Regions from separate parts of the Arthrobacter sp. Dra40 genome, predicted to be linked through region 3. Evidence: riboswitches for the same ligand, from Rfam matches in the RefSeq annotation. Region 3 holds a riboswitch; each other region holds the start of a gene.
The links. Region 3 has a riboswitch for S-adenosylmethionine ahead of AC5RWT_RS17340 (acyl-CoA dehydrogenase family protein). Riboswitches for the same ligand answer to the same signal wherever they lie in the genome.
Positions count from the first base shown of each region.

Region 1: linked by a shared signal. The riboswitch ahead of AC5RWT_RS31890 (bifunctional o-acetylhomoserine/o-acetylserine sulfhydrylase) and the one ahead of AC5RWT_RS17340 (acyl-CoA dehydrogenase family protein) in region 3 are both predicted to bind S-adenosylmethionine.
Region 2: linked by a shared signal. The riboswitch ahead of AC5RWT_RS27630 (LLM class flavin-dependent oxidoreductase) and the one ahead of AC5RWT_RS17340 (acyl-CoA dehydrogenase family protein) in region 3 are both predicted to bind S-adenosylmethionine.

Region 1 is NZ_JBNHHB010000224.1:82-4,736, reverse strand. Features, by position in the region: gene AC5RWT_RS31905 (SGNH/GDSL hydrolase family protein) at 1-78, shown strand, start outside; gene AC5RWT_RS31900 (winged helix DNA-binding domain-containing protein) at 90-1,256, shown strand; gene metX (homoserine O-acetyltransferase MetX) at 1,400-2,470, opposite strand; gene AC5RWT_RS31890 (bifunctional o-acetylhomoserine/o-acetylserine sulfhydrylase) at 2,551-3,876, opposite strand; SAM riboswitch class IV at 3,944-4,057, opposite strand; partial or broken gene AC5RWT_RS31885 (VOC family protein) at 4,329-4,655, shown strand, end outside.
Region 2 is NZ_JBNHHB010000140.1:1,176-5,830, forward strand. Features, by position in the region: gene AC5RWT_RS27615 (acyl-CoA dehydrogenase family protein) at 1-1,009, shown strand, start outside; gene AC5RWT_RS27620 (acyl-CoA dehydrogenase family protein) at 1,107-2,363, shown strand; gene AC5RWT_RS27625 (hypothetical protein) at 2,378-3,148, shown strand; SAM riboswitch class I at 3,213-3,303, shown strand; gene AC5RWT_RS27630 (LLM class flavin-dependent oxidoreductase) at 3,392-4,655, shown strand, end outside.
Region 3 is NZ_JBNHHB010000042.1:11,490-25,790, reverse strand. Features, by position in the region: gene AC5RWT_RS17400 (ArsR/SmtB family transcription factor) at 1-71, opposite strand, end outside; gene AC5RWT_RS17395 (hypothetical protein) at 237-554, shown strand; gene AC5RWT_RS17390 (endonuclease domain-containing protein) at 673-1,488, shown strand; gene acs (acetate--CoA ligase) at 1,626-3,701, opposite strand; gene AC5RWT_RS17380 (ABC transporter permease) at 3,677-4,600, opposite strand; gene AC5RWT_RS17375 (aliphatic sulfonate ABC transporter substrate-binding protein) at 4,600-5,643, opposite strand; gene AC5RWT_RS17370 (ABC transporter ATP-binding protein) at 5,743-6,582, opposite strand; gene AC5RWT_RS17365 (VOC family protein) at 6,908-7,276, shown strand; gene AC5RWT_RS17360 (helix-turn-helix domain-containing protein) at 7,318-7,860, opposite strand; gene AC5RWT_RS17355 (alpha/beta hydrolase) at 7,982-9,301, shown strand; gene AC5RWT_RS17350 (CoA-binding protein) at 9,508-9,924, shown strand; gene AC5RWT_RS17345 (zinc-binding dehydrogenase) at 9,978-10,934, opposite strand; SAM riboswitch class IV at 11,240-11,354, shown strand; gene AC5RWT_RS17340 (acyl-CoA dehydrogenase family protein) at 11,431-12,669, shown strand; gene AC5RWT_RS17335 (acyl-CoA dehydrogenase family protein) at 12,806-14,080, shown strand; gene AC5RWT_RS17330 (APC family permease) at 14,095-14,301, shown strand, end outside.

The sequences.
Region 1 (4,655 bases), on a different contig from region 3:
GGCGACGGGATCCTGCCCAAGCGCCCGGCTGCCGGCCCCTTCTTCGGCCCCGGCATGCCTCCAGGCGCGGCCGAATAACGGAGCGGTTGATGCAGCAGCCGAGTCGCCAGGACATCCGCCGCCACCGGCTGCGGGCGCAACGGCTGTGGGACAGCCCCGGGGACGACGGCCCGGTTGCCGTAGTGCCGTGGCTGCTCGCCTTCCAGTCCCAGGAGTATGCCTACGCCCGCTGGTCGCTGGCGCAGCGCTGCAGCGGGCCGGCCCGGGACGATGCCGCGGAAGTGGATGCGGCTATCGCGGCCGGCCGCATCCTGCGCACGCATGTCCTGCGGCCGACCTGGCACTTTGTGTCCGCCGGGGACCTGCGCTGGCTGATGCTGCTCTCAGCCCCGCGCCTGAAGGCTGGAAACAAGGGCCGGGACCGGCAACTAGGCCTGGACGAGGCGACGGTGGCGCGCAGCAACGATGTGCTGGCCGATGCTGTGGCCAACGGCAGGCACCGCACCCGGGATGAACTCGCCGCCCGGCTCAGCGAAACGGGGCTGCTGGCGGACGACGGGGTGCGGCTGAACGGCGCGCCGCTGCGCGGCCAGCGGCTGGGGCACCTGGTGTTCCACGCCGAAATCGACCGCGTGCTGGTCAGCGGCCCGCCACGCACTGCGGATTCCGGTGCCCTCCAGCAAACCTACGCGTCCTTCGACGAGCGGGTACCGCCGCTGCCGGCGGATTTCGACCGCGACGCAGCACTGTCACAGTTGACCGCCCGGTACTTCGCCAGCCGCGGACCAGCGGCCGTGAAGGACTGCTCCGACTGGTCCAACCTTCCACAGGCTGACATCGCGCGCGGCTTGGAAGCCGGCGGCCACGACGGACTCGAACGGACCGAAGCCGAGGGCGTACAGCTCTGGTATTCCCCGGCCGCCGGAACAGCCGGAAGTACGGCCGTTGCCAATGATGAACTGCCCCGGGCTGACCTGATCCAGTGCTACGACGAATATGTGATGGGCTACTCCAAGACCCGCGGCTATCTCGACGGCGCTGCCCCGGCAGCTCTCAGTAGTACGGTGCCGATGCACGTGCTGCTGCTGGACGGGAAGATGGTGGCCAACTGGAAACACGTGCTCGGGCCCGGCGCGGCGCAGCTGCGGCTCAGGCCGCTGCGGTCATTCACTGAGTCGGAGCGACACGCCGTGGGCTTGGCCGTGGAACGCTACGCAGCATTTCTGCGGCGGCCGGTCACGATCGAACTGATCTGACGTCCCGTTCAACCTGATCCGATGCCCCGCTCGATGTGGCTTGACCGTCCCCTCAACCTCATCCCGGACACGGGCGGGGATCCGCCCTGATGGCGGACCCCGCCGTCGTACTCATGCAGCTTTCAGGTTGGCGGGACGAACCATTAGGCGGGCGCGAAGAACGCCTCGGTGAGGGCCTCATGCAGCTGGTGGATATCGGTGAGGAAGCCGTCGTGGCCCAGCGGCGTTTCAATGGTGTGGACCTTGACTGCCCCGGGCAGCGCCTCGGCCAGCTGCCGCGACTGTTCGGGAAAGTACAGGCGATCGGAATCCACGGCGGCGATGAAGAACTGCGTTTCGGTGAGGCCGCCGAGCGTCTGCTCGAGTGAGCCCCGGCCCCGGGCAATGTCGTGGCTGACCAGGGCCTCGGTGAGCAGGATGTAGCTGTTGGCGTCAAAGCGCGCGACGAGCTTGTCCGCTTGGTAGTCGAGGTAGCTTTCCACTGCATAGCGGCCACGTGCGGACGGCGTGATACCGCCGAACGGCTGCTCCTCCGCCTGCGGCCTGCGTCCGAACCGGTACTCCAGCTCCGGCTCTGCGCGGTAGTTGATGTGCGCAATGCGCCGGGCAATGCCGAGTCCGGCCTCGGGAGCAGGACCGTCGTAAAAGTCGCCGCCGGCGAAGTGCGGGTCCAGCCGGATGGCGGCGACCTGCGCCTGCGCGAAGGCAATTTGCTCAGCGGTGCTCGCGGCGCCGCACGACAGGACTGCGCACCGGGCTGTGCGCTCCGGGAACGTTACCGCCCATTCAAGCGCGCGGGCGCCACCCATCGACCCGCCGAGTACTGTGTGCCAGCGCCGGATGCCCAGCGCGTCGGCCAGGCGCGCTTCGGCCCGGACCGAATCGCGGATCGTGACGAACGGAAACCGTGACCCCCACGGTGTCCCGTCCGGCGCGGGGGACGCGGGGCCGGTGGAGCCGTAGCAGCCGCCAACCATGTTGGCGGCCACTACGAAATAGCGCTCCGTGTCGATCGTGGCACCGGGACCCACCAGATCATCCCACCAGCCGTCCTCGTCGGAGTAACCGCGCGCGACATGCGTGCTGCCGGTCAGGGCGTGTTCGATCAGGACAGCGTTGGACGCGTCCGCATTCAAGGTGCCCCAGGTTTCATAGCCGAGGACCACCTCGGGCAGATAGCCGCCGGCCTCCAGTTCCAGGGCGCCAAGAGGCATCCGGCGCAGAAGGCCGTCCGTCGCCTGTTCCACCAGTTCCTGCGGTTGCACTATCGTCACGCTGCGCTCTACCTGCTTGCCTAGTCGTCCGCACCCTTGGCGGCGCGGAAACCGGCCTCCAGGTCGGCGATGATGTCGTTGACGTTCTCGATGCCCACCGACAGCCGGACCAGCCCGTCCGTCACCCCGGCGGCGAGCCGCTCCGAGGCCGAGAGCTGGGCGTGGGTGGTCGACGCCGGGTGGATCACCAGCGAGCGGACATCGCCCAGGTTGGCCACGTGCGAATGCAGTTCAAGGCCGTCCACAAAGCGCTTGCCGGCTTCGATGCCGCCCTTGATCTCGAAGGAAACGATGGCGCCGGTGCCCTTCGGACCGTACTTGCGGCCGCGGTCGTACCACGGGCTCGAGGGCAGGCCGAGGTACGCGACGGAGGTAACGTCGTCGTGCCCTTCCAGGAATTCGGCGACCTTCTGCGCGTTCGCCACGTGCCGCTCCACGCGCAGGCTCAGCGTCTCCAGTCCCTGGGCGATCAGGAACGCATTGAACGGCGAAATGGCGGACCCCAGATCGCGCAGCAACTGCACCCTGGCCTTGAGGATGTAGGCCAGGTTGGCACCCAAGGCACCGTTGACCCCCAGGTCGCGGGCGAAGATCAACCCGTTGTAGGTCTCGTCCGGAGTGTTGAAGCCCGGGAACTTGCCGGGGTCCGCGGCGAAGTCGAAGGTGCCGCCATCCACGATCACCCCGCCGATGGCGGTCCCGTGGCCGCCGAGGTACTTGGTGGCCGAATGGAGCACGATGTCAGCACCCCACTCAATCGGGCGGATCAGGTACGGGGTTGCCAACGTGTTATCGACAATCAGCGGCACACCGTTCTCATGGGCGATGGCGCTGACGCCCTCCAGGTCCAGCACGTCCTGGCGCGGATTGGAGACGACCTCGCCGAAGAACGCTTTGGTGTTCGGTTTCACAGCGTCGCGCCACTGCTGCAGGTTGTCCGGATCCTCGACGAAGGTGACGTCGATGCCGAACTTGGGCAGCGTGGTGCGGAGCAGGTTGTAGGTGCCGCCGTACAGGCTGGGACTGGCCACGATATGGTCGCCGGCCTCGGCGAGGTTCAGGATGGAGAAGGTTGATGCTGCCTGTCCCGAGGCGAGCAGCAGGGCGCCGACGCCGCCTTCGAGGTTCGCGATCCGGGTCTCGACTGCCTCGCTGGTGGGGTTGCCGATCCTGGTGTAGATAGGCGACAGTTCGGACAAGGCAAAGCGGTCCGCGGCGCTCTGCGTGCTGGGGAAGACGAACGAGGTTGTCTGGTAGATCGGCAGGGCCCGGGCGCCTGTTGCGGCATCCGGCTCCTGGCCTACGTGAATCTGACGGGTCTCAAAGGACCAATCTGCAGTGGACATGGTGCAACTCCTTCAGTGGAAGGGGTCATCCGGGATCCGGCCGTGCCGGCATGTCTATCCCGGGTGTGACCCGCGCTTGCGCACCGCCTCATGGCGGCTGCCTGGTCTTCACCCGGGGCACCCCACGCGGTTGGAGGGTTGCCGGCCAGCAAACCGGGGTTTCACGCTGGCACTCATGACCTGCTTCCAGTGTCCGTGGCCAGGCGTCCAGCCGCAAGAATGTGACACCTTATGACCGGCCGCGGCACAGCCTTTCCCCGCATCGTGGGGGCGGGCGCGGCTGGGCCGCTCCCCGCACTTTGGGGCGCGCACGGCAGAGCTTCTCCCCTGTTTGAGGCCGTGCCATGGCTGCCCGCTTTGCTCATGACCTATGGTGAAGAGCCGCAGCGACAACCGAGTGACTTAGGTCACCCTAAGTCGAGAGCGGGTTCACAAAGTGCCAAGATATAGCCATGCGCTTCGACCATGTTTCCTATGCTGCTGAACCCGACGGTCTGGCTGCCACTTCAGAGCGGATAGCCGCAGCTCTGGGCATCGACGCAGTCAAGGGCGGGGTGCATCCCCGCTTCGGCACCCGCAATATGATCTTCCCCCTCACCGACCACCACTACCTGGAGGTCGTGGAGGTCCTGGACCACCCCGCGTCGGACAAGGCCCCCTTCGGCCAGGCGGTCCGTGCACGGTCCGAAGCCGGCGGCGGCTGGATGGGTTGGTGCGTGGAGGTCGGGGATCTGACCCCGTTCGAAGAACGACTGGGCCGCCACGCCGTGCCCGGCAAC
Region 2 (4,655 bases), on a different contig from region 3:
CGAGGGCGGGCATTGGGAAAGCGCGCTGCACGCCGTGCGCATCCTGGCCCGCACGGACGCCTCGATCGCCCAGATCCTGGCCTACCACTACGCCAACCTCGGCGCGGTCGTGTTCTATGGCGACGCGCCGGTCCAGGAACGCCTGCTCCGTCGGTCCGCCCAGGGCCGCTGGTCCTGGGGCGATTCGGTCAACCCGGTGGACCCGAACCTGGAGCTGATCCCCGAGGGCGGCGGCTACCGGTTGGACGGCGTCAAGCACTTCTCCACCGGTGCGTCGGTGGGCGACGCGATCCTGGTCAACGCAGTGATTGCGGCCGGCCCGGATGAGGGGAAGTTCCTGGCGCTTGCCCTGGAGCATGGCCGCGCCGGCATCTCGTTCCTCGGTGACTGGGACGCGCTGGGCCAGCGCCTCTCGGCCAGCGGTTCCGTGAAGTACGACGGCGTGCAGGTCACCGCCGCGGACATCATCGGCGACGTGGGGGAGGAGCCTTTCTCCACGCTGGTCACCCCGTACATCCAGCTGGCCTTCGGCAACCTCTACCTGGGCATTGCCCAGGGGGCGCTGGAGCAGGGGCGCCGGATTACCGTGGCCCGCAAAAATTCCTGGTTCCTCAGCAACGCCGAAACCTATGCCCAGGACCCGCTGATTCAGCGTGTCTACGGCGAACTGGCCTCCCGCGTCGCGGCGGTGGAAGCGCTGGCGGACCGGACAAATGAACGGTTCGACGCCGCCATCGCCGCCGGCGGCCAACTGACAGCCGAAGCACGGGCGGACATCGCGATCGAGATCGCCCGGCTCAAGGTGGTTTCCACCGAGATCGGGGTGGAGGTGGCGAACCGCATCTTCGAGACCACCGGCTCGTCCTCAGCGAAAACCGACGTCGGCCTGGACATCTTCTGGCGCAATGTCCGCACGCACACCCTGCACGACCCGGTCGACTACAAGAAGGTTGAGGTCGGCGCCAACTTCCTGCGCGGCGATGTCCAGCCGATCTCGCTTTACACCTGAGCGCGCAGCCAATCGGCGCGCCTTCCACCCCGTCCCGTCCCGTCCCGTCCCCGGCCCTCCGCGGCCGAGCCCCAGCCGAGTCCCCAGGAGCATCACCTTGACCGAAACCCTTGCCCCCGCAACAACCTCCTTCGAAACCGCAGCAGCCACATACCGCCCGATCTTCGAACGCATCGCTGCCGGTGCGCTGGCCCGCGAACTGGCCCGCGAGCTGCCGTTTGAGCAGATCCGCTGGCTGAAGGAAGCCGGCTTCGGCGCCGCCCGGATCCCCGCCGAACTCGGCGGCGACGGACTGGACTGGGAGGAATTCACCGAGCTGTTGATCGAACTGGCCGCCGCGGACAGCAACATCCCGCAGGCGCTGCGCTCGCACATCGCGCTGGTGGAGGAAAACCTGTACCACCACGGACGTACCGGGGACCGCAGCAGCTGGCTGCAGCGCTTCGCCTCCGGGGAACTGGCCGGCAACGCCTGGACCGAACCCGGCGCCGGGGGAACTGCCACCGTGTTGTCCGAAGCCGGCGGCAAGCTGCTGCTGAACGGCCGCAAGTTCTACACGACCGGCACCATCTTCGCCGACTGGATTGATGTCACCGCCAAACGCTCGGACGGCACCGACGTCTCGGTGATCCTCTCCACCAAGACGCCGGGCGTGGAAACGTTCGATGACTGGGACGGTTTCGGCCAGCAGCTGACCGGAAGCGGCACCACGGTGTTTACCGACGCCGCCGTGGACCCGGCCAACGTCTCCGCCTTCACCGATCGTTTCCCCTACCAGACGGCGCTGTACCAACACATCCTGCTGGTTACCCTGACCGGCATCGCCCAGGCTGTTACCAAGGATGCCGCCGGCAACGTTCGGGAGCGCAAGCGGGTGTTCGGCCACGGCAACACTCCGCTGGTCCGGCACGACGCCCAGATCCTGCAAGTGGTCGGCGAGATCAGCGCCAAGGCCTTCGCAGCGAAGGCGACGACCCTGAGCGTGGCCGGCAGGCTGGACCGGGTCTTCGCGGCGCGGCTGCACCCCGCCGCCGTCGAGAAGGCGGCCAACGCCGCCGTCGAACTGGCGTCGGGCCAGGCGCAGATAGTGCTCAGCACCTTGGTACCGGACGCCGCGGGCGCCCTCTTCAACGCGCTGGGTGCGTCCTCGACCAGCAAGGACAAGGCGTTGGACCGGCACTGGCGCAACGCGCGCACCGTGGCGACGCACAACCCGTTCATTTACAAGGCGCGGATCCTCGGCGACTGGGAAGTCAACGCGACCGAACCGCCGTTCATCTGGACCATCGGCGAGGCCGACGCCGATGCCGCCCGCCAGCCCCACAGCTCCGCCGCTGTGTCCGCGGCCGTCTAAGAAGAAGGCACACCATGTCTGTTTCCACCCCGCAAACCCTTGCGGCCCCCGCGCCCGTCTCCGCAGCCAAAGCGGTACCTCGGCTTTCCGGCCGGCTCGGCGTCGCCAGCATCGTGCTCATCGTGCTGGCCGCCGCGTCGCCGCTGGGTGTTATTGGCGGGACCGTGCCACTGGCCATCGCCAGCGGCAACGGCGCCGGCCTCCCGTTCATTTTCCTGCTGGCGATGGGCATCCTGTTGTTGTTCGCCGTCGGATTCACCACCATGACGCCGCATGTGCCCAGCGCCGGTGCCTTCTACAGCTACGTGGACAAAGGACTGGGCCGCCGGACCGGACTGGGTGCGGCGTTCGTGGCGCTGCTCTCCTACCTCGCGCTGGAAGCCGGTGTCTACGGCCTGCTGGCACCAGCTGTCGACGAGGTGGTCCGCGCCTACGGTGTGCTGGCCGCCGTGGTGGCCGGCTGGGATCCGATCGTGCAGTTCTACACCTGGTTCGCGGGCTTCGCCTCCCTGGGCCTGGTGGTGCTGATGACGCTGACCAGCGTCGCCGTGCTGGTCTTCTTCCGCCGGAACGGTGCGCCCCTCCGGGACTGGAAACGCACCGCCGCCCCGGCACTCGGACTCATCGGGCTGCTGGGAATCCTGGGGCTGATCCTGCAGAGCCTCCCGACCCTGGTCGGCAACAGCGTCCCGCTGGCAGTCGCCGTCGTCGTCCTGATCCTGCTGTGCTTCGCGGCCGGAACACTAGCGGGGGCGAAGAGGCGGGAGGGCGCTCCGAAGTCGTAATTTCTTACCCCGCGTGACGCGGGACATTTCCCTCCCGGCCGCCTGCGGGTGTCCAATGGAGGGGTACCCATCCAGAGCGGCCGAGAGACCTGGCTTGTTGACGCCGCAGCAACCCCCTCCTTTGAGGAAGGTGCTACCGCCAGGACCGATGGAGAAGCTCGATCTCTCGTTGGTCTTCCGTAGGCATCCTGATGCCCAACGGAGTGCCGGCGCGGGCTCTTCTCATCAGAAAAGGAGCCTGACATGACAGTGAACAACCCGCAGCCCAACACCCGGCGCCAGATCCGTTTCAACGCCTTCGACATGAACTGCGTGGGCCACCAGTCGCCCGGACTGTGGCGCCACCCGCAGGACAAGTCCGCCACCTACAACACCATCGGCTACTGGACCCACCTGGCCAAGGTGCTGGAAAAGGGCATGTTCGACGGCCTGTTCATTGCCGACGTGCTCGGCACCTACGACGTCTTCGGGTCCTCCAACGAGACGACGCTGCGCGCCGGCACGCAGGTCCCGGTGAACGATCCGTTCATGCTGGTCTCGGCGATGGCCGCGGTGACCGAAAACCTCGGCTTCGGCGTCACCGCCGGCACCGCCTACGAGCACCCGTACCCGTTCGCCCGCCGCCTGGCCACCCTTGACCACCTGACCAACGGGCGGGTCGGCTGGAACGTGGTCACCGGTTACCTGCCCTCGGCGGCGCGCAACATGGGCCAGGAAGACCAGCTGGAGCACGACGAGCGCTACAACCACGCGGACGAATACCTTGAGGTCATCTACAAGCTGCTTGAGGGCTCGTGGGAGGACGACGCCGTGGTCAAGGACGTGGAGACCGGCGTCTTCACCGACCCGGCCAAGGTCCACGAGATCCGGCACGAGGGCAAGTACTTCAAGGTTCCCGGCATCGCGATCACCGAGCCGAGCCCGCAGCGCACCCCGGTCATCTTCCAGGCCGGGGCCTCCAAGCGCGGCACCGAGTTCGCCGCCGAGAACGCCGAGGCGGTGTTCGTGACCTGCCCGACCAAGGAGATGCTGGCCGCGTCGGTCAAGAAAATCCGCGACGCCGTGGAAGCGGCGGGCCGCGACCGCTACGACGTACGCATCTACGCGATGCAGACCGTGGTGACCGGACCGGACACCGCCACCGCGCAGGCCAAATTCGAGGACTACAAGTCCTACGCGGACATCAACGGCGCGCTGGCCCTGATCTCAGGCTGGATGGGCGTTGACCTCTCCACCTACGGCCCGGACGACGTGATCGGCGAAAACGTGAAGTCCAATGCCATCCAGTCCTCGGTGGAGACCTTCCAGAAGGCTTCCGGCGACAGCGGCAAACCGTGGACCATTCGTCAGCTGGCCGAATGGGTCGGCGTCGGCGGCTTCGGCCCGATCACCGTCGGGTCCGGCGCGGAGGTGGCCGCCAAGCTGGTGGAGTGGGTCGACGAGACCGACGTGGACGGGTTCAACCTGGCCTACGCGATCACCCCGGGCACCTTCGAGGACATCGTGG
Region 3 (14,301 bases):
ACCGTCTCGCCCAGCGGTGCCGCCTCGAACCGGACCTTGGTCAGGTCCTCGCTGCTGAGCGTGATGTGCATGGGAACAGCGTAAGGTCGCCGGGTGCGCCAGTCGAGGATTCGGGCTGGACCGAATCTTGGGGACGGCTTGAGCTGGGCATCTTCCGCGCGCAGCGTCGGATTTATTCCCGATTCGGGTTCTGCCGAATCGTGGCTCTTGCCTGAACATGCGCGGAATCTGTAGCCATGACTACTTCAACGCAGACCCGTCACCACCTCGACGTCGCGGACCGGCGGCATGGCAGCCCGTCCTTAACCGCCTCATCCATCCATCCGTCCCCGGCAGCCGCTCGGCCGACCCCGCCAGAGCCGGCGCGCGAGCCTGCCCGCCCCGGTGCTATCGGTGGGATCCGGCCCGGGGTAATTGCCCTGTTCCACGCTCTAGTTGCAACTGCTCGCGGGCTCAGCGACTGGTGGCAAGCCGGCGCCGCCAGAGAGGCCATGATCGAGGAGCACCGCGACAAGGTTCGTTCGCAGATCCATCTCTTCGGCGGCCGGTACTGAAGGCAGTGCCCGGGCACCGGCTTGGCCCTTAGGGGCCCGGAGATTATGCACAGTTTCGGTGCGACACTGGCGCCCCCGAAAACAGCGGGTCATCCTCGGTCTCATGCAGACTCCAGAAATGATCGCCGATTACGTGGCGAAAAGAGGAGGCACTGCCTTCGTTAAGGATCTGCGGAGGGCGGGCATCGGACCAGACGCGCTCAAGCTGGCTATCTCGTCCGGTGCCGTGACGTCCCTTCGACGGGGGCTCGTAGGAACTGCCGATGCGGATGCGAACCTCCGCATCGCAATGACGGCTGGTGGGCTCATCACATGCGTCTCGGCCGCAAGGGAGCTCGGACTATGGACCGTAAAGGACCCGCCTCAATTGCATCTATGGACGGACCACGGCAAACAACCTGAGACCGTGATCAAGCACCGGGGCCGCCTAGTGGACGTTGGCAGGTGGGGTTACGTAGGAATCGAGGATTGTGTGTTGCACGCCATTCGCTGCCGTCCGCGCTTAGAAGCGCTGGTCATCGCAGAGTCGGCGGTGCGCTTAGGCCGAGTTTCAAAGGAAGAGCTTTTGGATCGCCTGCCGGGAACGCGAAACAGCTTGCGGCGGCAGTTGGTGCAGAGCATAGGCGATGACGCCGACTCGCCGTTGGAGGTTATTGCCCGGGACCTCTTCCGCGGCGCCGGACTTCACTTGGAAACTCAGGTGCGGATCCGGGGACTCGGTCGGGTCGACATGCTGGTGGAAGGCCGCCTCATCATTGAGCTGGACGGATTCGATTTTCACTGGGATCGCGCAACCTTCCTCAAAGACCGGCGACGGAACAATGCGGGTATGCTCAGCGGGCTGCCCACACTCCGATACGTCTACGAGGACTTGGTCTTCACGCCGGATCGCGTTGTCGCTGAGGTCCTGACCATGCTGCGGAGGTCGGCGTGACAGACCTGCCTGGTTCGCTCCCACGTATAGGACTAACCTCCCACGTTTCGGAAGGGTCACAACGCCCTGACTAGGCGAAACGCCGCGGGCCGCCTCTAAGACGTGGGAGCGAACGGATGGTGGCTGGAGGCGAACTACTACCGCGGCCGGCAGATGGCCTGGATCTCCGCGATGCACGGCTCGTTCTGCAGCGACGTGGTGTCGCCTAGCGTGGATCCCTCGAACAGCTGGGTCAGTAGCCGCCGCATGATCTTGCCGGAGCGGGTCTTGGGCACGTCCGGCACAAACACGACGTCCCGCGGCTTGGCGATCGGCCCGATCTGCGTGGCCACGTGGTCGCGCAAAGCCTTCACCGCGGCGGCCTGCTCGGCCGTCAACGCCGCACCCTCCGCCCCGATCAGAGACTTGTCCAGCGGCACCACAAACGCGGTGGCGGCGTGTCCGGTCTTGGCGTCGTACGTCGGGCAGACGCCGGCCTCCACCACAGCCGGATGCGAAACCAGCGCGGACTCGATCTCGATGGTGGACAGCCGGTGGCCCGAGATGTTGATGACGTCGTCGGTCCGGCCCAGGATCCAAGTGTCACCGTCCGCATCGAACCGGGCGCCGTCGCCGGCCAGGAACCAGCCCTGCGCCGCGTACTTCTCCCAGTAGGAGGTGAAGTAGCGTTCCGGGTTTCCCCACACGGTCCGGGCCATGGACGGCCCGGTCTTGGTGACCACAATGTTGCCCTGCTGATCGGCACCCACCCGGGCACCGCCGTCGTCCACAATGTCCGTAGTCAGCCCCGGCAAGGCGCGCTTGGCGCAGCCGGGCTTGAAGGAGGCATCGGTCTGTCGCGGCGAGAGGACGGTGGCGCCGGTTTCGGACTGCCACCAGGTATCCACCATGGGAATGCCCGACGACGGGTCGCCGGCAACCAGCGAATCGCGGCCCACCTGGCTCCGCAGCCAGCGCCACGCCTCCGGGTTCACCGCCTCGCCCACGGTGCCGGCCAGTCGGATGGAGCTCAGGTTGTACTCGGCGGGAATGCCGTCCGGGAACCAGCCCATCAGCGACCGGACCAGCGTGGGCGCGGTGTAGTAGTTGGTCACGCCGTAGCGCTCGATGACCTCGAAGTGCCGGCCGGGGTGCGGGGCATTCGGCACGCCCTCGTAGATCACCTGGCTGACGCCGTTGCTCAGCGGCCCGTAGATCTCGTAGGTGTGCGCGGTGACCCAGGCCAGGTCCGCGGTGCACCAGTGCACGTCGTCCGCGCGCGCGTCCGGGTCCGGGTTGCTGAACAGGTACGAGTGGCTGAACGAGGCCTGCGTCAGGTACCCGCCGGTGGTGTGGACCAGGCCCTTGGGCTGGCCGGTGGTGCCGGAGGTGTACATGATGAACAGCGGCGTCTCGGCGTCGAACGCCTCGGCCTGATGTACCCGCGGCTGCGACTCGACGACGTCGTGCCACCAGACGTCGCGGCCTTCCACCCAGTTGATGTCCCTATGGCCGGTCCGGTTGATCACCAGCACGTGCTCGATAGCGTTCTCGCCGGAGACGGCCTCGTCCGCGTTGGCCTTGACCGGGACGGCGGTGCCGCGGCGGTACTGGCCGTCGGTGGTGACCAGCAGTTTGGCGCGGGTGTCCTCCACCCGGAACTTCAGCGCCTCCGCGGAGAAGCCGCCGAACACCAGCGAATGCACCGCGCCGATCCGGGCGCACGCCAGCGTGATGACAATCGTTTCCACCAGCACCGGCAGGTAGATGACCACCCGGTCGCCCTTGCCGACGCCCAACGCCAGCAGCGCGTTGGCGGCCTGCGAAACCAGTTCCTGCAGCTCGCGGTAGGTCACCGTGCGCCGGTCGCCGGGCTCGCCCTCGAAGTGCAACGCCACCTTGTCGCCCAGCCCGGCCGCCACGTGCCGGTCGGCGCAGTTCACCGCGGCGTTCAGCGTGCCGCCGTCGAACCAGCGCAGCTCCGGGCCGCGGCGCGCCTCGGTATCCACCGGGGTGGCCGAATGCGCGGTGTGCCACGGCTCCGCCCACTGCAGCCGGGCGGCGGCGCGCTCCCAGAACGCAATCCGCTCGGCCTCGGTCTGCGGCTCCGGCCAGGCCGTGACCTGGTCGCGGTACGGCGCCGCGCCCTCTTCAAGCACGACGGCGGTGCCTCCGGCGGTGGTCCGGCCGGCGGCGGTTTCGGCTACTTCTATGCCCATCTCTTGACTGCCCATTTCTCCGCAACTCCCAGGAGCGCGTCGGTGATTTTGCCGATGATGGCCAGCAGGACGATGGCCAGCAGCAGCCGGTCGGTGCGGCCGTTGTTCTGTGAGTCCGTGAGCAGGAAGCCCAGACCCATGGAGGAAGCGATCAGTTCAGCCGCCACCAGGAACAGCCATGCCTGTGCCAGCGCCAGCCGCAGGCCGGAGAACACGGCGGGCACCACGGCCGGCAGCTGCACGGTGGTCAGCAGCTTGACGCCCTTGAGCCCGAACGCGCGGCCCGCCTCCACCAGGTTCTTGTCCACGTGGCGCAGCGCCAGCGAGACCGTGGTGAACACCGGGAAGAACGCGCCGATCAGGATCAGCGTGACCTTGGAGTCCTCGCCGATCTTCATCCACAGGATCAGCAGCGGCACCCACGCCAGCGACGGCACGGCACGCAGCGCGCCGATGGTGGGGGAGAGCAGCACATCGGCAACCCTGGACAGGCCGATCAGCGCGCCGAAGACCAGGCCTAGAGCGGCGCCGAAGGCGAAACCGAGCAGCACGCGCTGGGTGGAGATGGCCACGTGCTGGGCCAGTTCGCCGCGCTGGAGCAGGTCAACCGCGGCCTCGATGATCGCCCCCGGCGCCGGCAGTTGGACGGAGCTGAACAGCCCGGCCGAGGTGCTCAACTGCCACGCCGCCAGCACGGCGGCCGGCAGCAGCAGGCCCAGCAGCAGGCGCACCCAGCCGTTGCCCAGGACCCCGGCCGCGGAGCGACCGCCGGCCGGGCGCCGTTCCGGCGCGGGGCTGTCCTGGTGCGGCCGGCCTGCCTCTGCGGTCTTGAGGACGCCGGAGGCTTTGAGGCCTTCCTGGCTGGTGGCGTAAACGCTGTTGCCGGATGCGCCGGGGTTGCCGAGGTGCGTCATCAGGATTCCTTGATGGCCGACGGGTCGGCCTTCTTCACCAGCGAGTCGTCCAGCAGGGTGGCCAGGGCTTCGTCGATGTCGGCCTGACTCTTCACGTCACCGGTCTCGACGAACGCCGGGCCGACCTTCTCCAGCACGGCGCGCTGCTTCTCGCCCGGGGCCGCTTCAACGTCCAGGTTGCTGCGCTCGGCGATCACCTTGGTGGCGACCTCGAGGTCCAGGCCGGCGACGTCCGCGAGGATCTGAGCGGTTTCCTCCGGGTTTTCGGCGGCCCAGGCGCGGGCCTTCTCGTAGGCGTTCACCACGGCCTGGGCCAGCTCCGGCTCTTCCTGCAGGAAGGACTCGGTGGCGTTCAGGAAGCCGTAGGTGTTGAAGTCCAGGTTCCGGTAGAACAGCTCGGCGCCGTCCTTTTCGGCACCGGCCATGATCGGATCCAGGCCGGACCAGGCGTCCACCGAGCCCTGCTTCAGTGCGGTCAAACCGTCGGCGTGCTGCAGGTTCTCCACGGTGACGTCGTCGGCGGAGAGGCCGGCCTCTTCCAGCGACTGGAGCAGGAAGAAGTAGGGGTCGGTGCCCTTGGTGGCAGCCACGGACTTGCCCTTGAGGTCCTCGACGGAGTCGATGCCGGAGTCGGGCGGCGTGACCAGCGCGGCCCACTCCGGCTGCGAGTAGAGGCTGATGGTCTTGATCGGTGAACCGTTGGCGCGGGCCAGCAGCGCGGCGGAACCGGCGGTGGATCCGACGTCGACGGCGCCGGAGCGCAGTGCCTCGTTGGCCTTGTTGGAACCGGCCGACTGCAGCCAGTTCACCTCGACCCCGTCGTCGGCCAAGGTGGCCTCCAGCCAGCCCTTTTCCTTGATGATCAGGCTCAGCGGGTTGTAGGTGGCGAAGTCGATGTTGAGCACACCGTCGCCGGTGCCCTCGGCCGCGCTGGCGTCGGAATCTTCGCCCGCAACGCAGCCGGTCAGGGCCAGCGAAGCGGTGGCGGCGACGGCGGCCGCGGCCAGGATCGAGCGGCGGGAGAAGCGGCGGGCAATAGACATGGTGGTCCCTTCGAACGGTGCGCGGAACAGGAGTAGTTCCGCGGTCACGGGTGGATTTGGGCGCGGACCGCCCGGGAAGTGCTAAAGGTGTGAGGCGGCCTAATGGCCGTCGACGCCGAGGCTTTCGAGCAGCGAGCGGCGCATTCGGGCCAGCTCCACCGAACCGCGGTCCCGCGGGCGGCTGCCGGGAACGTCGACGGTGCGCACAATCGTGGCGCCGTCGTTGTCGCGGCCTTCCTCCTTGCCCAGCAGGATGATCCGGTCCGCCAGCTGCAGGGCTTCGTCCACATCATGGGTCACCAGCAGCACGGTGGTGGGTTCGGCCGCGTGGATGTCCAGCAGCAAATCCTGCATCTTGATCCGGGTCAGCGCGTCCAGCGCGCCGAACGGTTCGTCCAGCAGGAGTACCCCCGGGTTGCGGGCCAGAGCGCGGGCCAGCGAGGCCCGCTGCGCCATGCCGCCGGAGACTTCGCGCGGACGGTGCTTGGCGAAGGTGGCCAGGCCCACCAGTTCCAGCAGCCGGGCGACCTTGGACTTGCCCTGTTTGGCGCTGGAAGTCTTGGGCAGGCCGATGGCGACGTTGGCCTGCAGGGTATGCCACGGCAGCAGCCGCGGTTCCTGGAACGCGACGGCGCAGCGGGAATCGATGCCCTGGACCGGGGTGCCGTCGATGTCCACGCTGCCGACGCTGGGCGCGTCGAGGCCCGCGGTGGCGCGGAGCAAGGTGGACTTGCCGCAGCCGGACGGGCCCAGGATGGCCAGCACTTCGCCGGGGCGTACGTCGAAGTTCACGTCACGCAGCACCGTGTGGGCGTTTTCGCCGGTGCCGAAGGTGCGGTTCAGGCCGCGGAAGGAAACCGCCAGGGCGGAGCCGGGACCGGAAGCGGGTGCATCGGAAGCGGGAGCCGCGTGGCGGGACGACGACAGTACTGCAGTCATGGGATCACTCCATCGATCCTGGCAGTAGCACCCTACGGTTCAAGCCGTGCGTCCGGCTTCCGCCGGCCGTACCCGTGGCTTGTCACCTCGTTATCACCGGCAGTCTGGGATGGCTTCCGGTGACCAGGGTTGCTGCGGCGTCGTCGATCCAGGTCTCTCGGCCGCTCGGGATGGTCAAGACTAACTAAACGGCACTGCCCGTATCAGCAGCAAACGGCCCGTAATAAAGCGGCGTAACAAACCGCGGCACCAAGATCGGCCCGCGCCGGTTGCCGGAGCGGGTGATTTCGTAGACGCCGCTCGGTGCCGATGGCAGGATGGCCGCATGAAAATCAACCGTCAGATCATCGTGTTCGACGCCGCCGACCTGGACGCGGAGAGCAGCTTCTGGGCAGGCCTGCTGGACGGGACGGTCAAGGCCGAGGACGACTGGCATACCGTTTCCGTGGGCGGCGAGCCGCTGCTGGCGTTCCAGTTGGCGCCCGACCACACCCCGCCGGAATGGCCCGACGGCGCGCCGCAGCAGATCCATCTGGACCTTTACATAGATGACCTGGCCGAGGCCCATGAACTGGCAACGTCGCTCGGCGCCAAACTGCTGAAACCTGCCGACGACGCCGCGGCCGACTCGGGATTCCAGGTCTACGCGGACCCTGCCGGCCACCCGTTCTGCTTCTGCTGGGGCGCCGGGTAACCACTGACCGGGTCCCGCCCTCAGCTTCCGCCCTGCGGCTGTCAGGCGGGCGGATCCGCTGGAATCAGGACCGTGGAGAACAGTCGGCGGTGCCGGCCTTCGCCCGGGCCGTTGTCCACCGCCTGCTCTGCGGCCGCCCGGATGGCGGCGGTGAACTCCGCCAGTTCTTCGTCCGTCATCCAAAGCGCGGTCTGCCGGTAGCCGGCGCCGTCGCGGACGAAGTCTGGGTTTTCCCGCGCCGTGTACTGGTCGAAGGCCTCCAGCAGGCCGGCCGCGAACGCCATGAAACCGCGCCGGTGGTCCTCGGCCGTCATGGAGGCCAATTCGTCGTCGTTCACCGAACTCTTGGTGGCGTCCAGCCGATAGGTGCGTTCGGTGGTGCCGCGGACCGGCCGCTCGTGGGCCACCGCCAGTACGCCGGCCTTGGCCAGTGTGCCGATGTGCCGGTAGAGCGTTGCGGTGGGGATGTCCGGAAGTTCTGCAGAAATCTCCGCCGTGGTCAGTTCGCGGCCGCCCAGTAGCGACTGCACAATGCGCAGCCGAACCGGGTGCAGGATCAGTTCGGCGCTCGGTGAGGGGGACATAGCTCTACGTTCTCACAGTTGACATTGTTCGCACAACTGATAATAATGATTCTTGGCCGGCGCCGATGCCGGACTCGAACCGACTTACTGACGAGCAATAAACGATCCGGAGGGAGGCGCAATGGCGGCAATACGGGTAGGGAACAACGAGGTTCTGCTGGAGTTGGACCGGATGGAGAAAGTGGCTGGGCTGATCGGGAATCAGGCGTTCCCGCTGACGGCCGTGACCTCGGTGGAGGTACTGGCGGATGCTTTCGACGGCGTGCACGGGCTGCGTGCTCCCGGCCTGGCGATCCCGGGGCGGACGAGGATCGGAACCTGGCGCGGCCGCGGCAAGACCCTCGCCGTCGCCCGCCAGGGAACCCCGGCCGTCCAGTTGGACCTGTCCGGCCAGAAGTACGCCCGCGTGGTCGTCTCGCTGCCGGACGCCGAGGATGTCGCCGCGCAGGTCCGCGCCGCTGCGGGACTGCCTGCCGGGCAGCAGGTCACGGAGGAAGAGGTCCGCTTCTCCTCCGGGTCCATGAAGCTGGTCGGAACCTGGGCCAAGCCGTCCGGGACGGTCCGCGGCGCAGCGCTGATCCTGCCCGGCTCCGGTCCCGTTGACCGCAACGCCGACCACAAGCGGATGCCGCTGGGCATCAGCCGTGATCTGGCCCGCGAGCTGGCCGACCACGGCATCGCCTCGCTGCGCTACGACAAGCGAGGCACCGGCGCCTCGGACGGCAGTTTCCTAGCGGCCGGCTTCCGGCAGAACACCGACGACGCCGCTGCCGCCCTCCGCTGGATGGTCACCCAGAAGGCCGAGGGCCTGCCGGTGTTCCTGGTGGGCCACAGCGAAGGCGGCTACCATGCAGCTGCCGTTGCGGCCGAGCCCGGGAGCCGGCTGGATGGAACCGTGCTGCTCTCCACCTCGGCGCACACCGGCTTCGAGACAGGCCGGTGGCAGACGGCCCAGATCGGCGATTCACTGCCGGCATTCGTGCGTCTCCTGTTGAAAGTCCTGCGGAAGGATCTGGTCACGATCCAGGCCAAGTCGGTGGAGAAGATCCGGACCACCACCGAGGACGTGGTGCGGATGCAGGGGCGCAAGATGAACGCGCTCTGGCAGCGGGAGTTCATCGACTTCGACCCGGTGCCGTACCTGGAGCGCTTGCAGATGCCGGTGCTGGCCATCACCGGCGCCAAGGACGTGCAGGTAGACCCGGAGGACTTGGATGTCATCGCGGCCACCGTGCCCGGCCCGGTCACTACGCGGAAGATCGATGACCTCTCGCACCTGCTGCGTCGGGACCCGAAGGCCCCGACCCTGTCCGACTACAAGCGGCAGATCCGCGAGCCCGTGGACGCCGAACTGCTGGAGCTGGTGGGCAGTTGGGTGGCGGAGCACGCCGACAAGGCCGCCGCTTCCGGGCCATCCGACACCGAGCAGTTGGCCCGCTAACCCCGCCGGCCCACACCCCGGTCCGTCGGCCGGCGCCGACCCGCTGACCCACAACCATCCACTATTCCGATAACGCCCATAAACCGCGGTTTAAAGGCGTTATCTGATTCCTCGATGGGTCGCCGGCTGCGTGATTAGACGGCGAAGGTGCCGGTAGCGGGAACGGGAAGGTACCGGTAGCGGGAACCCATGGGTAGGGTGGCGCCATGGCACACCAGAATGATCCCGAAGTCGTCAGCCGCCTGCTGAGCACGCCCGGCCGCTGGGCCATCGTCGGCCTGTCCACCAACCCGCACCGGGTCGCCATGCGCATCTCCCGATACCTGATGGACCAGCTGGACATGGAGGTGGTCCCGGTCAACCTGCAGGGCGACGACGTCCACGGCCTGACCGGCTACCGAAAGCTTGCGGACATTCCGGGCCAGATCGACGTGGTGGACTGCTTCGTCAACTCCCAGAAGGTCGGCCCGGTGGTGGACCAGGCCATCGAGGTCGGCGCGAAGGCGGTCTGGCTACAGCTGGGCGTGGTCGACGAAGCCGCCGCGGAACGCGCCAAGGCCGCAGGGCTCGACGTCGTGATGGACACTTGCCCGGCCATCGAGGCCCCGCGCTTCGGCCTGTAAGCCGTCAGCGGCTCGCCGCCGTGCCCGCGGGCTGGCTAAAGGCCGTTACGTCATTACTCGTACATCGCGATGAAGCGGCCAACCACTCCGCCGGCCCGGAGCTTGTCGATGGCTCCCGGGATGTCGGCGTGCGTGATGTGGTTCATCGGCGGGTTCAGTTGGCCGGTCTTCATGAGTTCGTAGATGCCGGCCAAATCTTCCTTGGTGCCGGACTTCGAGCCCCTGATGGTGAGCTGGTTAATGATGATCGGGTAGGTGTTGATGGTCGATTCCAGTCGGCCCATGCCGACCTGGACCAGGGTGCCGAACTCGGCGAGGGTCTCAATGGCGGCCGACGTCGTAGTGCCGAAACCGGCGTAGTCGACGATCAGTTCCAAGTTCTTGTCCTTAAACTCCTCTATGGAGTCGGCGACGCCGGCCAGACCGATCTCGTCGGCCAATTTCTGCGTCTCGGGGTTGACCTCGGCCCCGTAGACCTCGGCGCCGGACAGTGCCGCGGAGCGCGCGCCGATGTAGCCAAGACCGCCGAGGCCGATGACGCCGACTTTCATGCCCTCCCTTGCCCCGCCGACAGCCATGATCGCGTGGTAGGCGGTCAGGCCGGCGTCGGTCGCCATCGCGCCGAGGTCGAAGGGCACTTCGTCGGGCAGGGCGACGAGGTTGTCATCGGTTGCGCGAAGCTTGGCGGCGAAACCCCCGTCCCACTTGCCGTAGCCGAGCGCGTCCCCGTCGGACATCACCGGAGACAGGCCCACCCGGTCGCCCATCTTCCAGTGGCTCATGCCTTCGCCCACCTCGCTGATCACCCCGGCGGACTCATGCCCCATGGTGCGGGGCAGCCCGTGCTGGAACAGCGCCATCCATCCCGGATCATCGAGCGTGGTGGCATCCGAGTGGCAGACACCGGACGCCTTGACGTCCACCACCACCTCGCCGGGGCCGGCGTGCGGCTCCTCCACCTCGTTGAGCTGCAGCGGCTTGTTCGTACCGGTAAATTGCCATGCCTTCATGATGCGAACCTCCCTGAGCGGCGGGACGGTTGACGCCCCGGACCGGCCGATATTGGCGGCGCAACTTCACCCTAGTCCCGTCGCGGAATGGCCTATAGGGGACCGCGGAAAAGGGCCCATCTCGGGCCGGAATTCATTCGGCCAAGCCCGGCGGCGCGGGGTGCCGGCGGGGCGGCTGCGATCCGGCGGAAGGCGAGGGACCGCCGTCGTCGTCATGAACGGCGGCTGTAACATTCGGCCGCGGAACGTCACGGCCCGTCACAAGCTTCACAGCGCCGGATCGCGCCCGGCAGACTTTTCCCCAAGATCAAGAGTCCCAACGACAAGCTCTGGCTGGTTGGGCGGCAACCCTCTTCCGTAGCGGGGTGCCCCAGATGAGGATCCGGCCGCGCACAGATCGGTGCCCGGCAAGTACGGCCCCCGCCAGGCTGCGTCGTCGACCGTGATGGTTGCTGCGCGACGCCGGCAGGCGGGAGCCCCTGCACGAGGAGGCGCCATGACCGCCGTCGTCATTGAAGAAAACCAGCAGACCCGCCGTTCCCCATGGACCGGACATGCCACCCGCGAAGAACTCGCCCACTGGCAGCAGATCGCCGAGGGCGTGGCCGCCGTGCTGAGCGCGGACGTGCTGGAGCGAGACCGCCGCAACGCGGACCCGCAGGCCGAAGTGGAGCTGCTGCGCAGTTCCGGCCTGTTCAACCTGATCATCCCCAGCGAGTGGGGCGGCGAGGGCGGCCACTGGGAAAGCGCGCTGCACGCCGTGCGCATCCTGGCCCGCACCGATGCCTCGATCGCGCAGATCCTCGCCTACCACTACGCCAACCTCGGCGCCGTGGTCTTCTACGGCGGCGCGCAGGTCCAGGAACGCCTGCTCCGCCGCTCGGCCCAGGGCCGCTGGTCCTGGGGCGACTCGGTCAACCCGGTGGATCCGAACCTGGAATTGGTTCCCGACGGCGACGGATACCGGCTGGACGGCGTCAAGCACTTCTCCACCGGAGCGTCCGTGGGCGACGCGATCCTGGTCAACGCCGCGATCACCTCCGGTCCGGATCAGGGCAAGTTCCTGGCCCTGGCCCTGGAACATGACCGGGCCGGAATCTCATTCCTCGGCGACTGGGACGCGTTGGGTCAGCGCCTCTCCGCGAGCGGCTCCGTGAAGTACGACGGCGTGCTGGTCACCTCCGCTGACATCATCGGCGAGGTGGGGGAGGAGCCTTTCTCCAGCCTGGTCACGCCGTACATCCAGCTGGCGTTCGGCAACGTCTATCTGGGCATCGCCCAAGGTGCGCTGGAACGCGGACGCCGGATCACCCTGGCGCGCAAGAACGCCTGGTTCCTCAGCCGCGCCGACACCTACGCACAGGATCCGCTGACCCAGCGGGTCTACGGGGAGCTCGCGTCCCGCGTGGCAGCCGTGGAAGCGCTGGCGGACCGGACGAACGGGCGCTTCGACGCGGCCATCGCCGTCGGCGGGGAACTGACGGCCGACGCACGCGCCGACATAGAGATCGAGATCGCCCGGCTCAAGGTCGTCTCCACCGAGGTGGGCGTGGACGTGGCCAACCGCATTTTTGAAGTCACCGGTTCCTCCTCCGCGAAAACCGAGGTGGGGCTGGACATCTTCTGGCGCAATGTCCGCACGCACACCCTGCACGACCCGGTGGACTACAAGAAGGTGGAGGTCGGCGCCCACTTCCTGCTGGGTGAAGTCCAGCCGATCTCGCTCTACACCTGATCCCCGCAGGCCCTTCCCGCGCAACGCCCCGTCGCGCAAACGCGTCGCCCAACACGCTTCCCCGCAGCCTGATCTGCGCAGTATCCCCACCCGACCCACCTCGGCCGTGCCCGGCCGAGACTCCAGGAGCACCACCATGACCGAAACCCTTGACTACACAACAACCTCCGTCCACGCGACCCGAGCCTTCGAAGCGGCGGCCGCCAAGTACCGTCCGATCTTCGACCGCATCGCCGCAGGAGCGCTGGACCGCGAACTGGCCCGCGAGCTGCCGTTTGAGCAGATCGGCTGGCTGAAGGACGCCGGCTTTGGCGCCGCCCGGATCCCCGCCGAACTCGGCGGCGACGGGCTGGACTGGGAAGAGTTCACCGAACTGCTGATCGAACTGGCCGCCGCGGACAGCAACATTCCGCAGGCGCTGCGCTCGCATATTGCGCTGGTGGAGGAGAACCTGTACCAGCACGGCCGCGGCGGGGACCGCAGCGGCTGGCTGCAGCGCTTCGCCTCCGGCCAGCTGGCCGGCAACGCGTGGACCGAACCGGGCGCCGGCGGCACCGCCACGGTGCTGTCCGAAGCCGGCGGCAAGCTGGTGCTGAACGGGCGCAAGTTCTACACCACGGGCACCATCTTCGCCGACTGGATCGACGTCACCGCCAAGCGGCCCGACGGCTCGGATGTCTCGGTGATCATCGCCACCAAGACAGCCGGCGTGGAAACCTACGACGACTGGGACGGCTTCGGCCAGCGGCTGACCGGCAGCGGCACCACGGTGTTCACCGACGCCGAGGTGGACCCGGCCAACGTGTCCGCGTTCGCCGACCGCTTCCCGTACCAGACGGCGCTCTACCAGCACATCCTGCTGGTGGCCCTGGCCGGCATCGCGCAGGCGGTCACCACCGACGCCGCCACCAACGTGCGGGAACGCAAGCGGGTGTTCGGCCACGGCAACGCGCCGCTGGTCCGGCACGACGCGCAGATCCTGCAGGTGGTCGGCGACATCAGCGCCAAGGCCTACGCCGCCAGGGCGACCACCCTGAGCGTGGCGCGCGCGTTGGATCGGGTCTTCGCGTCCCGGCTCCAGACCGCCGACGCCGAGAAGGCGGCCAACATCGCCGTCGAACTGGAATCCGGCCAGGCCCAGATTGTGCTCAGCACGCTGGTGCCGGAGGCCGCCGGCGAGCTGTTCAACACGCTCGGCGCCTCCTCCACCAGCACCGGCAAGTCGTTGGACCGGCACTGGCGCAATGCCCGCACGGTCGCCACGCACAACCCGTTCATCTACAAGTCCCGGATCGTGGGCGATTGGGAAGTCAACGCCGCCGAACCCCCGTTCGTCTGGACGATCGGCGAGGCCAACGCCGACGCCGCGCGCCAGCCACACACCCCCGCCGCCCGTTCCGCGGCCGTCTAAGAAGAAGGCAAGCCATGTCTGTTTCCAATCCCCAAAGAACTTTGGCGGCATCCGCAGCCGCACCCGAAGTAAGCGACCCCGACGCCGGAACCGCGCCGCGGCTCTCCGGCCGACTGGGCGTCGCCAGCATCGTGCTGATTGTGGTGGCCGCCGCGTCGCCGCTGGGCGTCATCGGCGGAACGGTTCCGCTGGCCATCGCCAGCGGCAACGGCGCCGGCCTC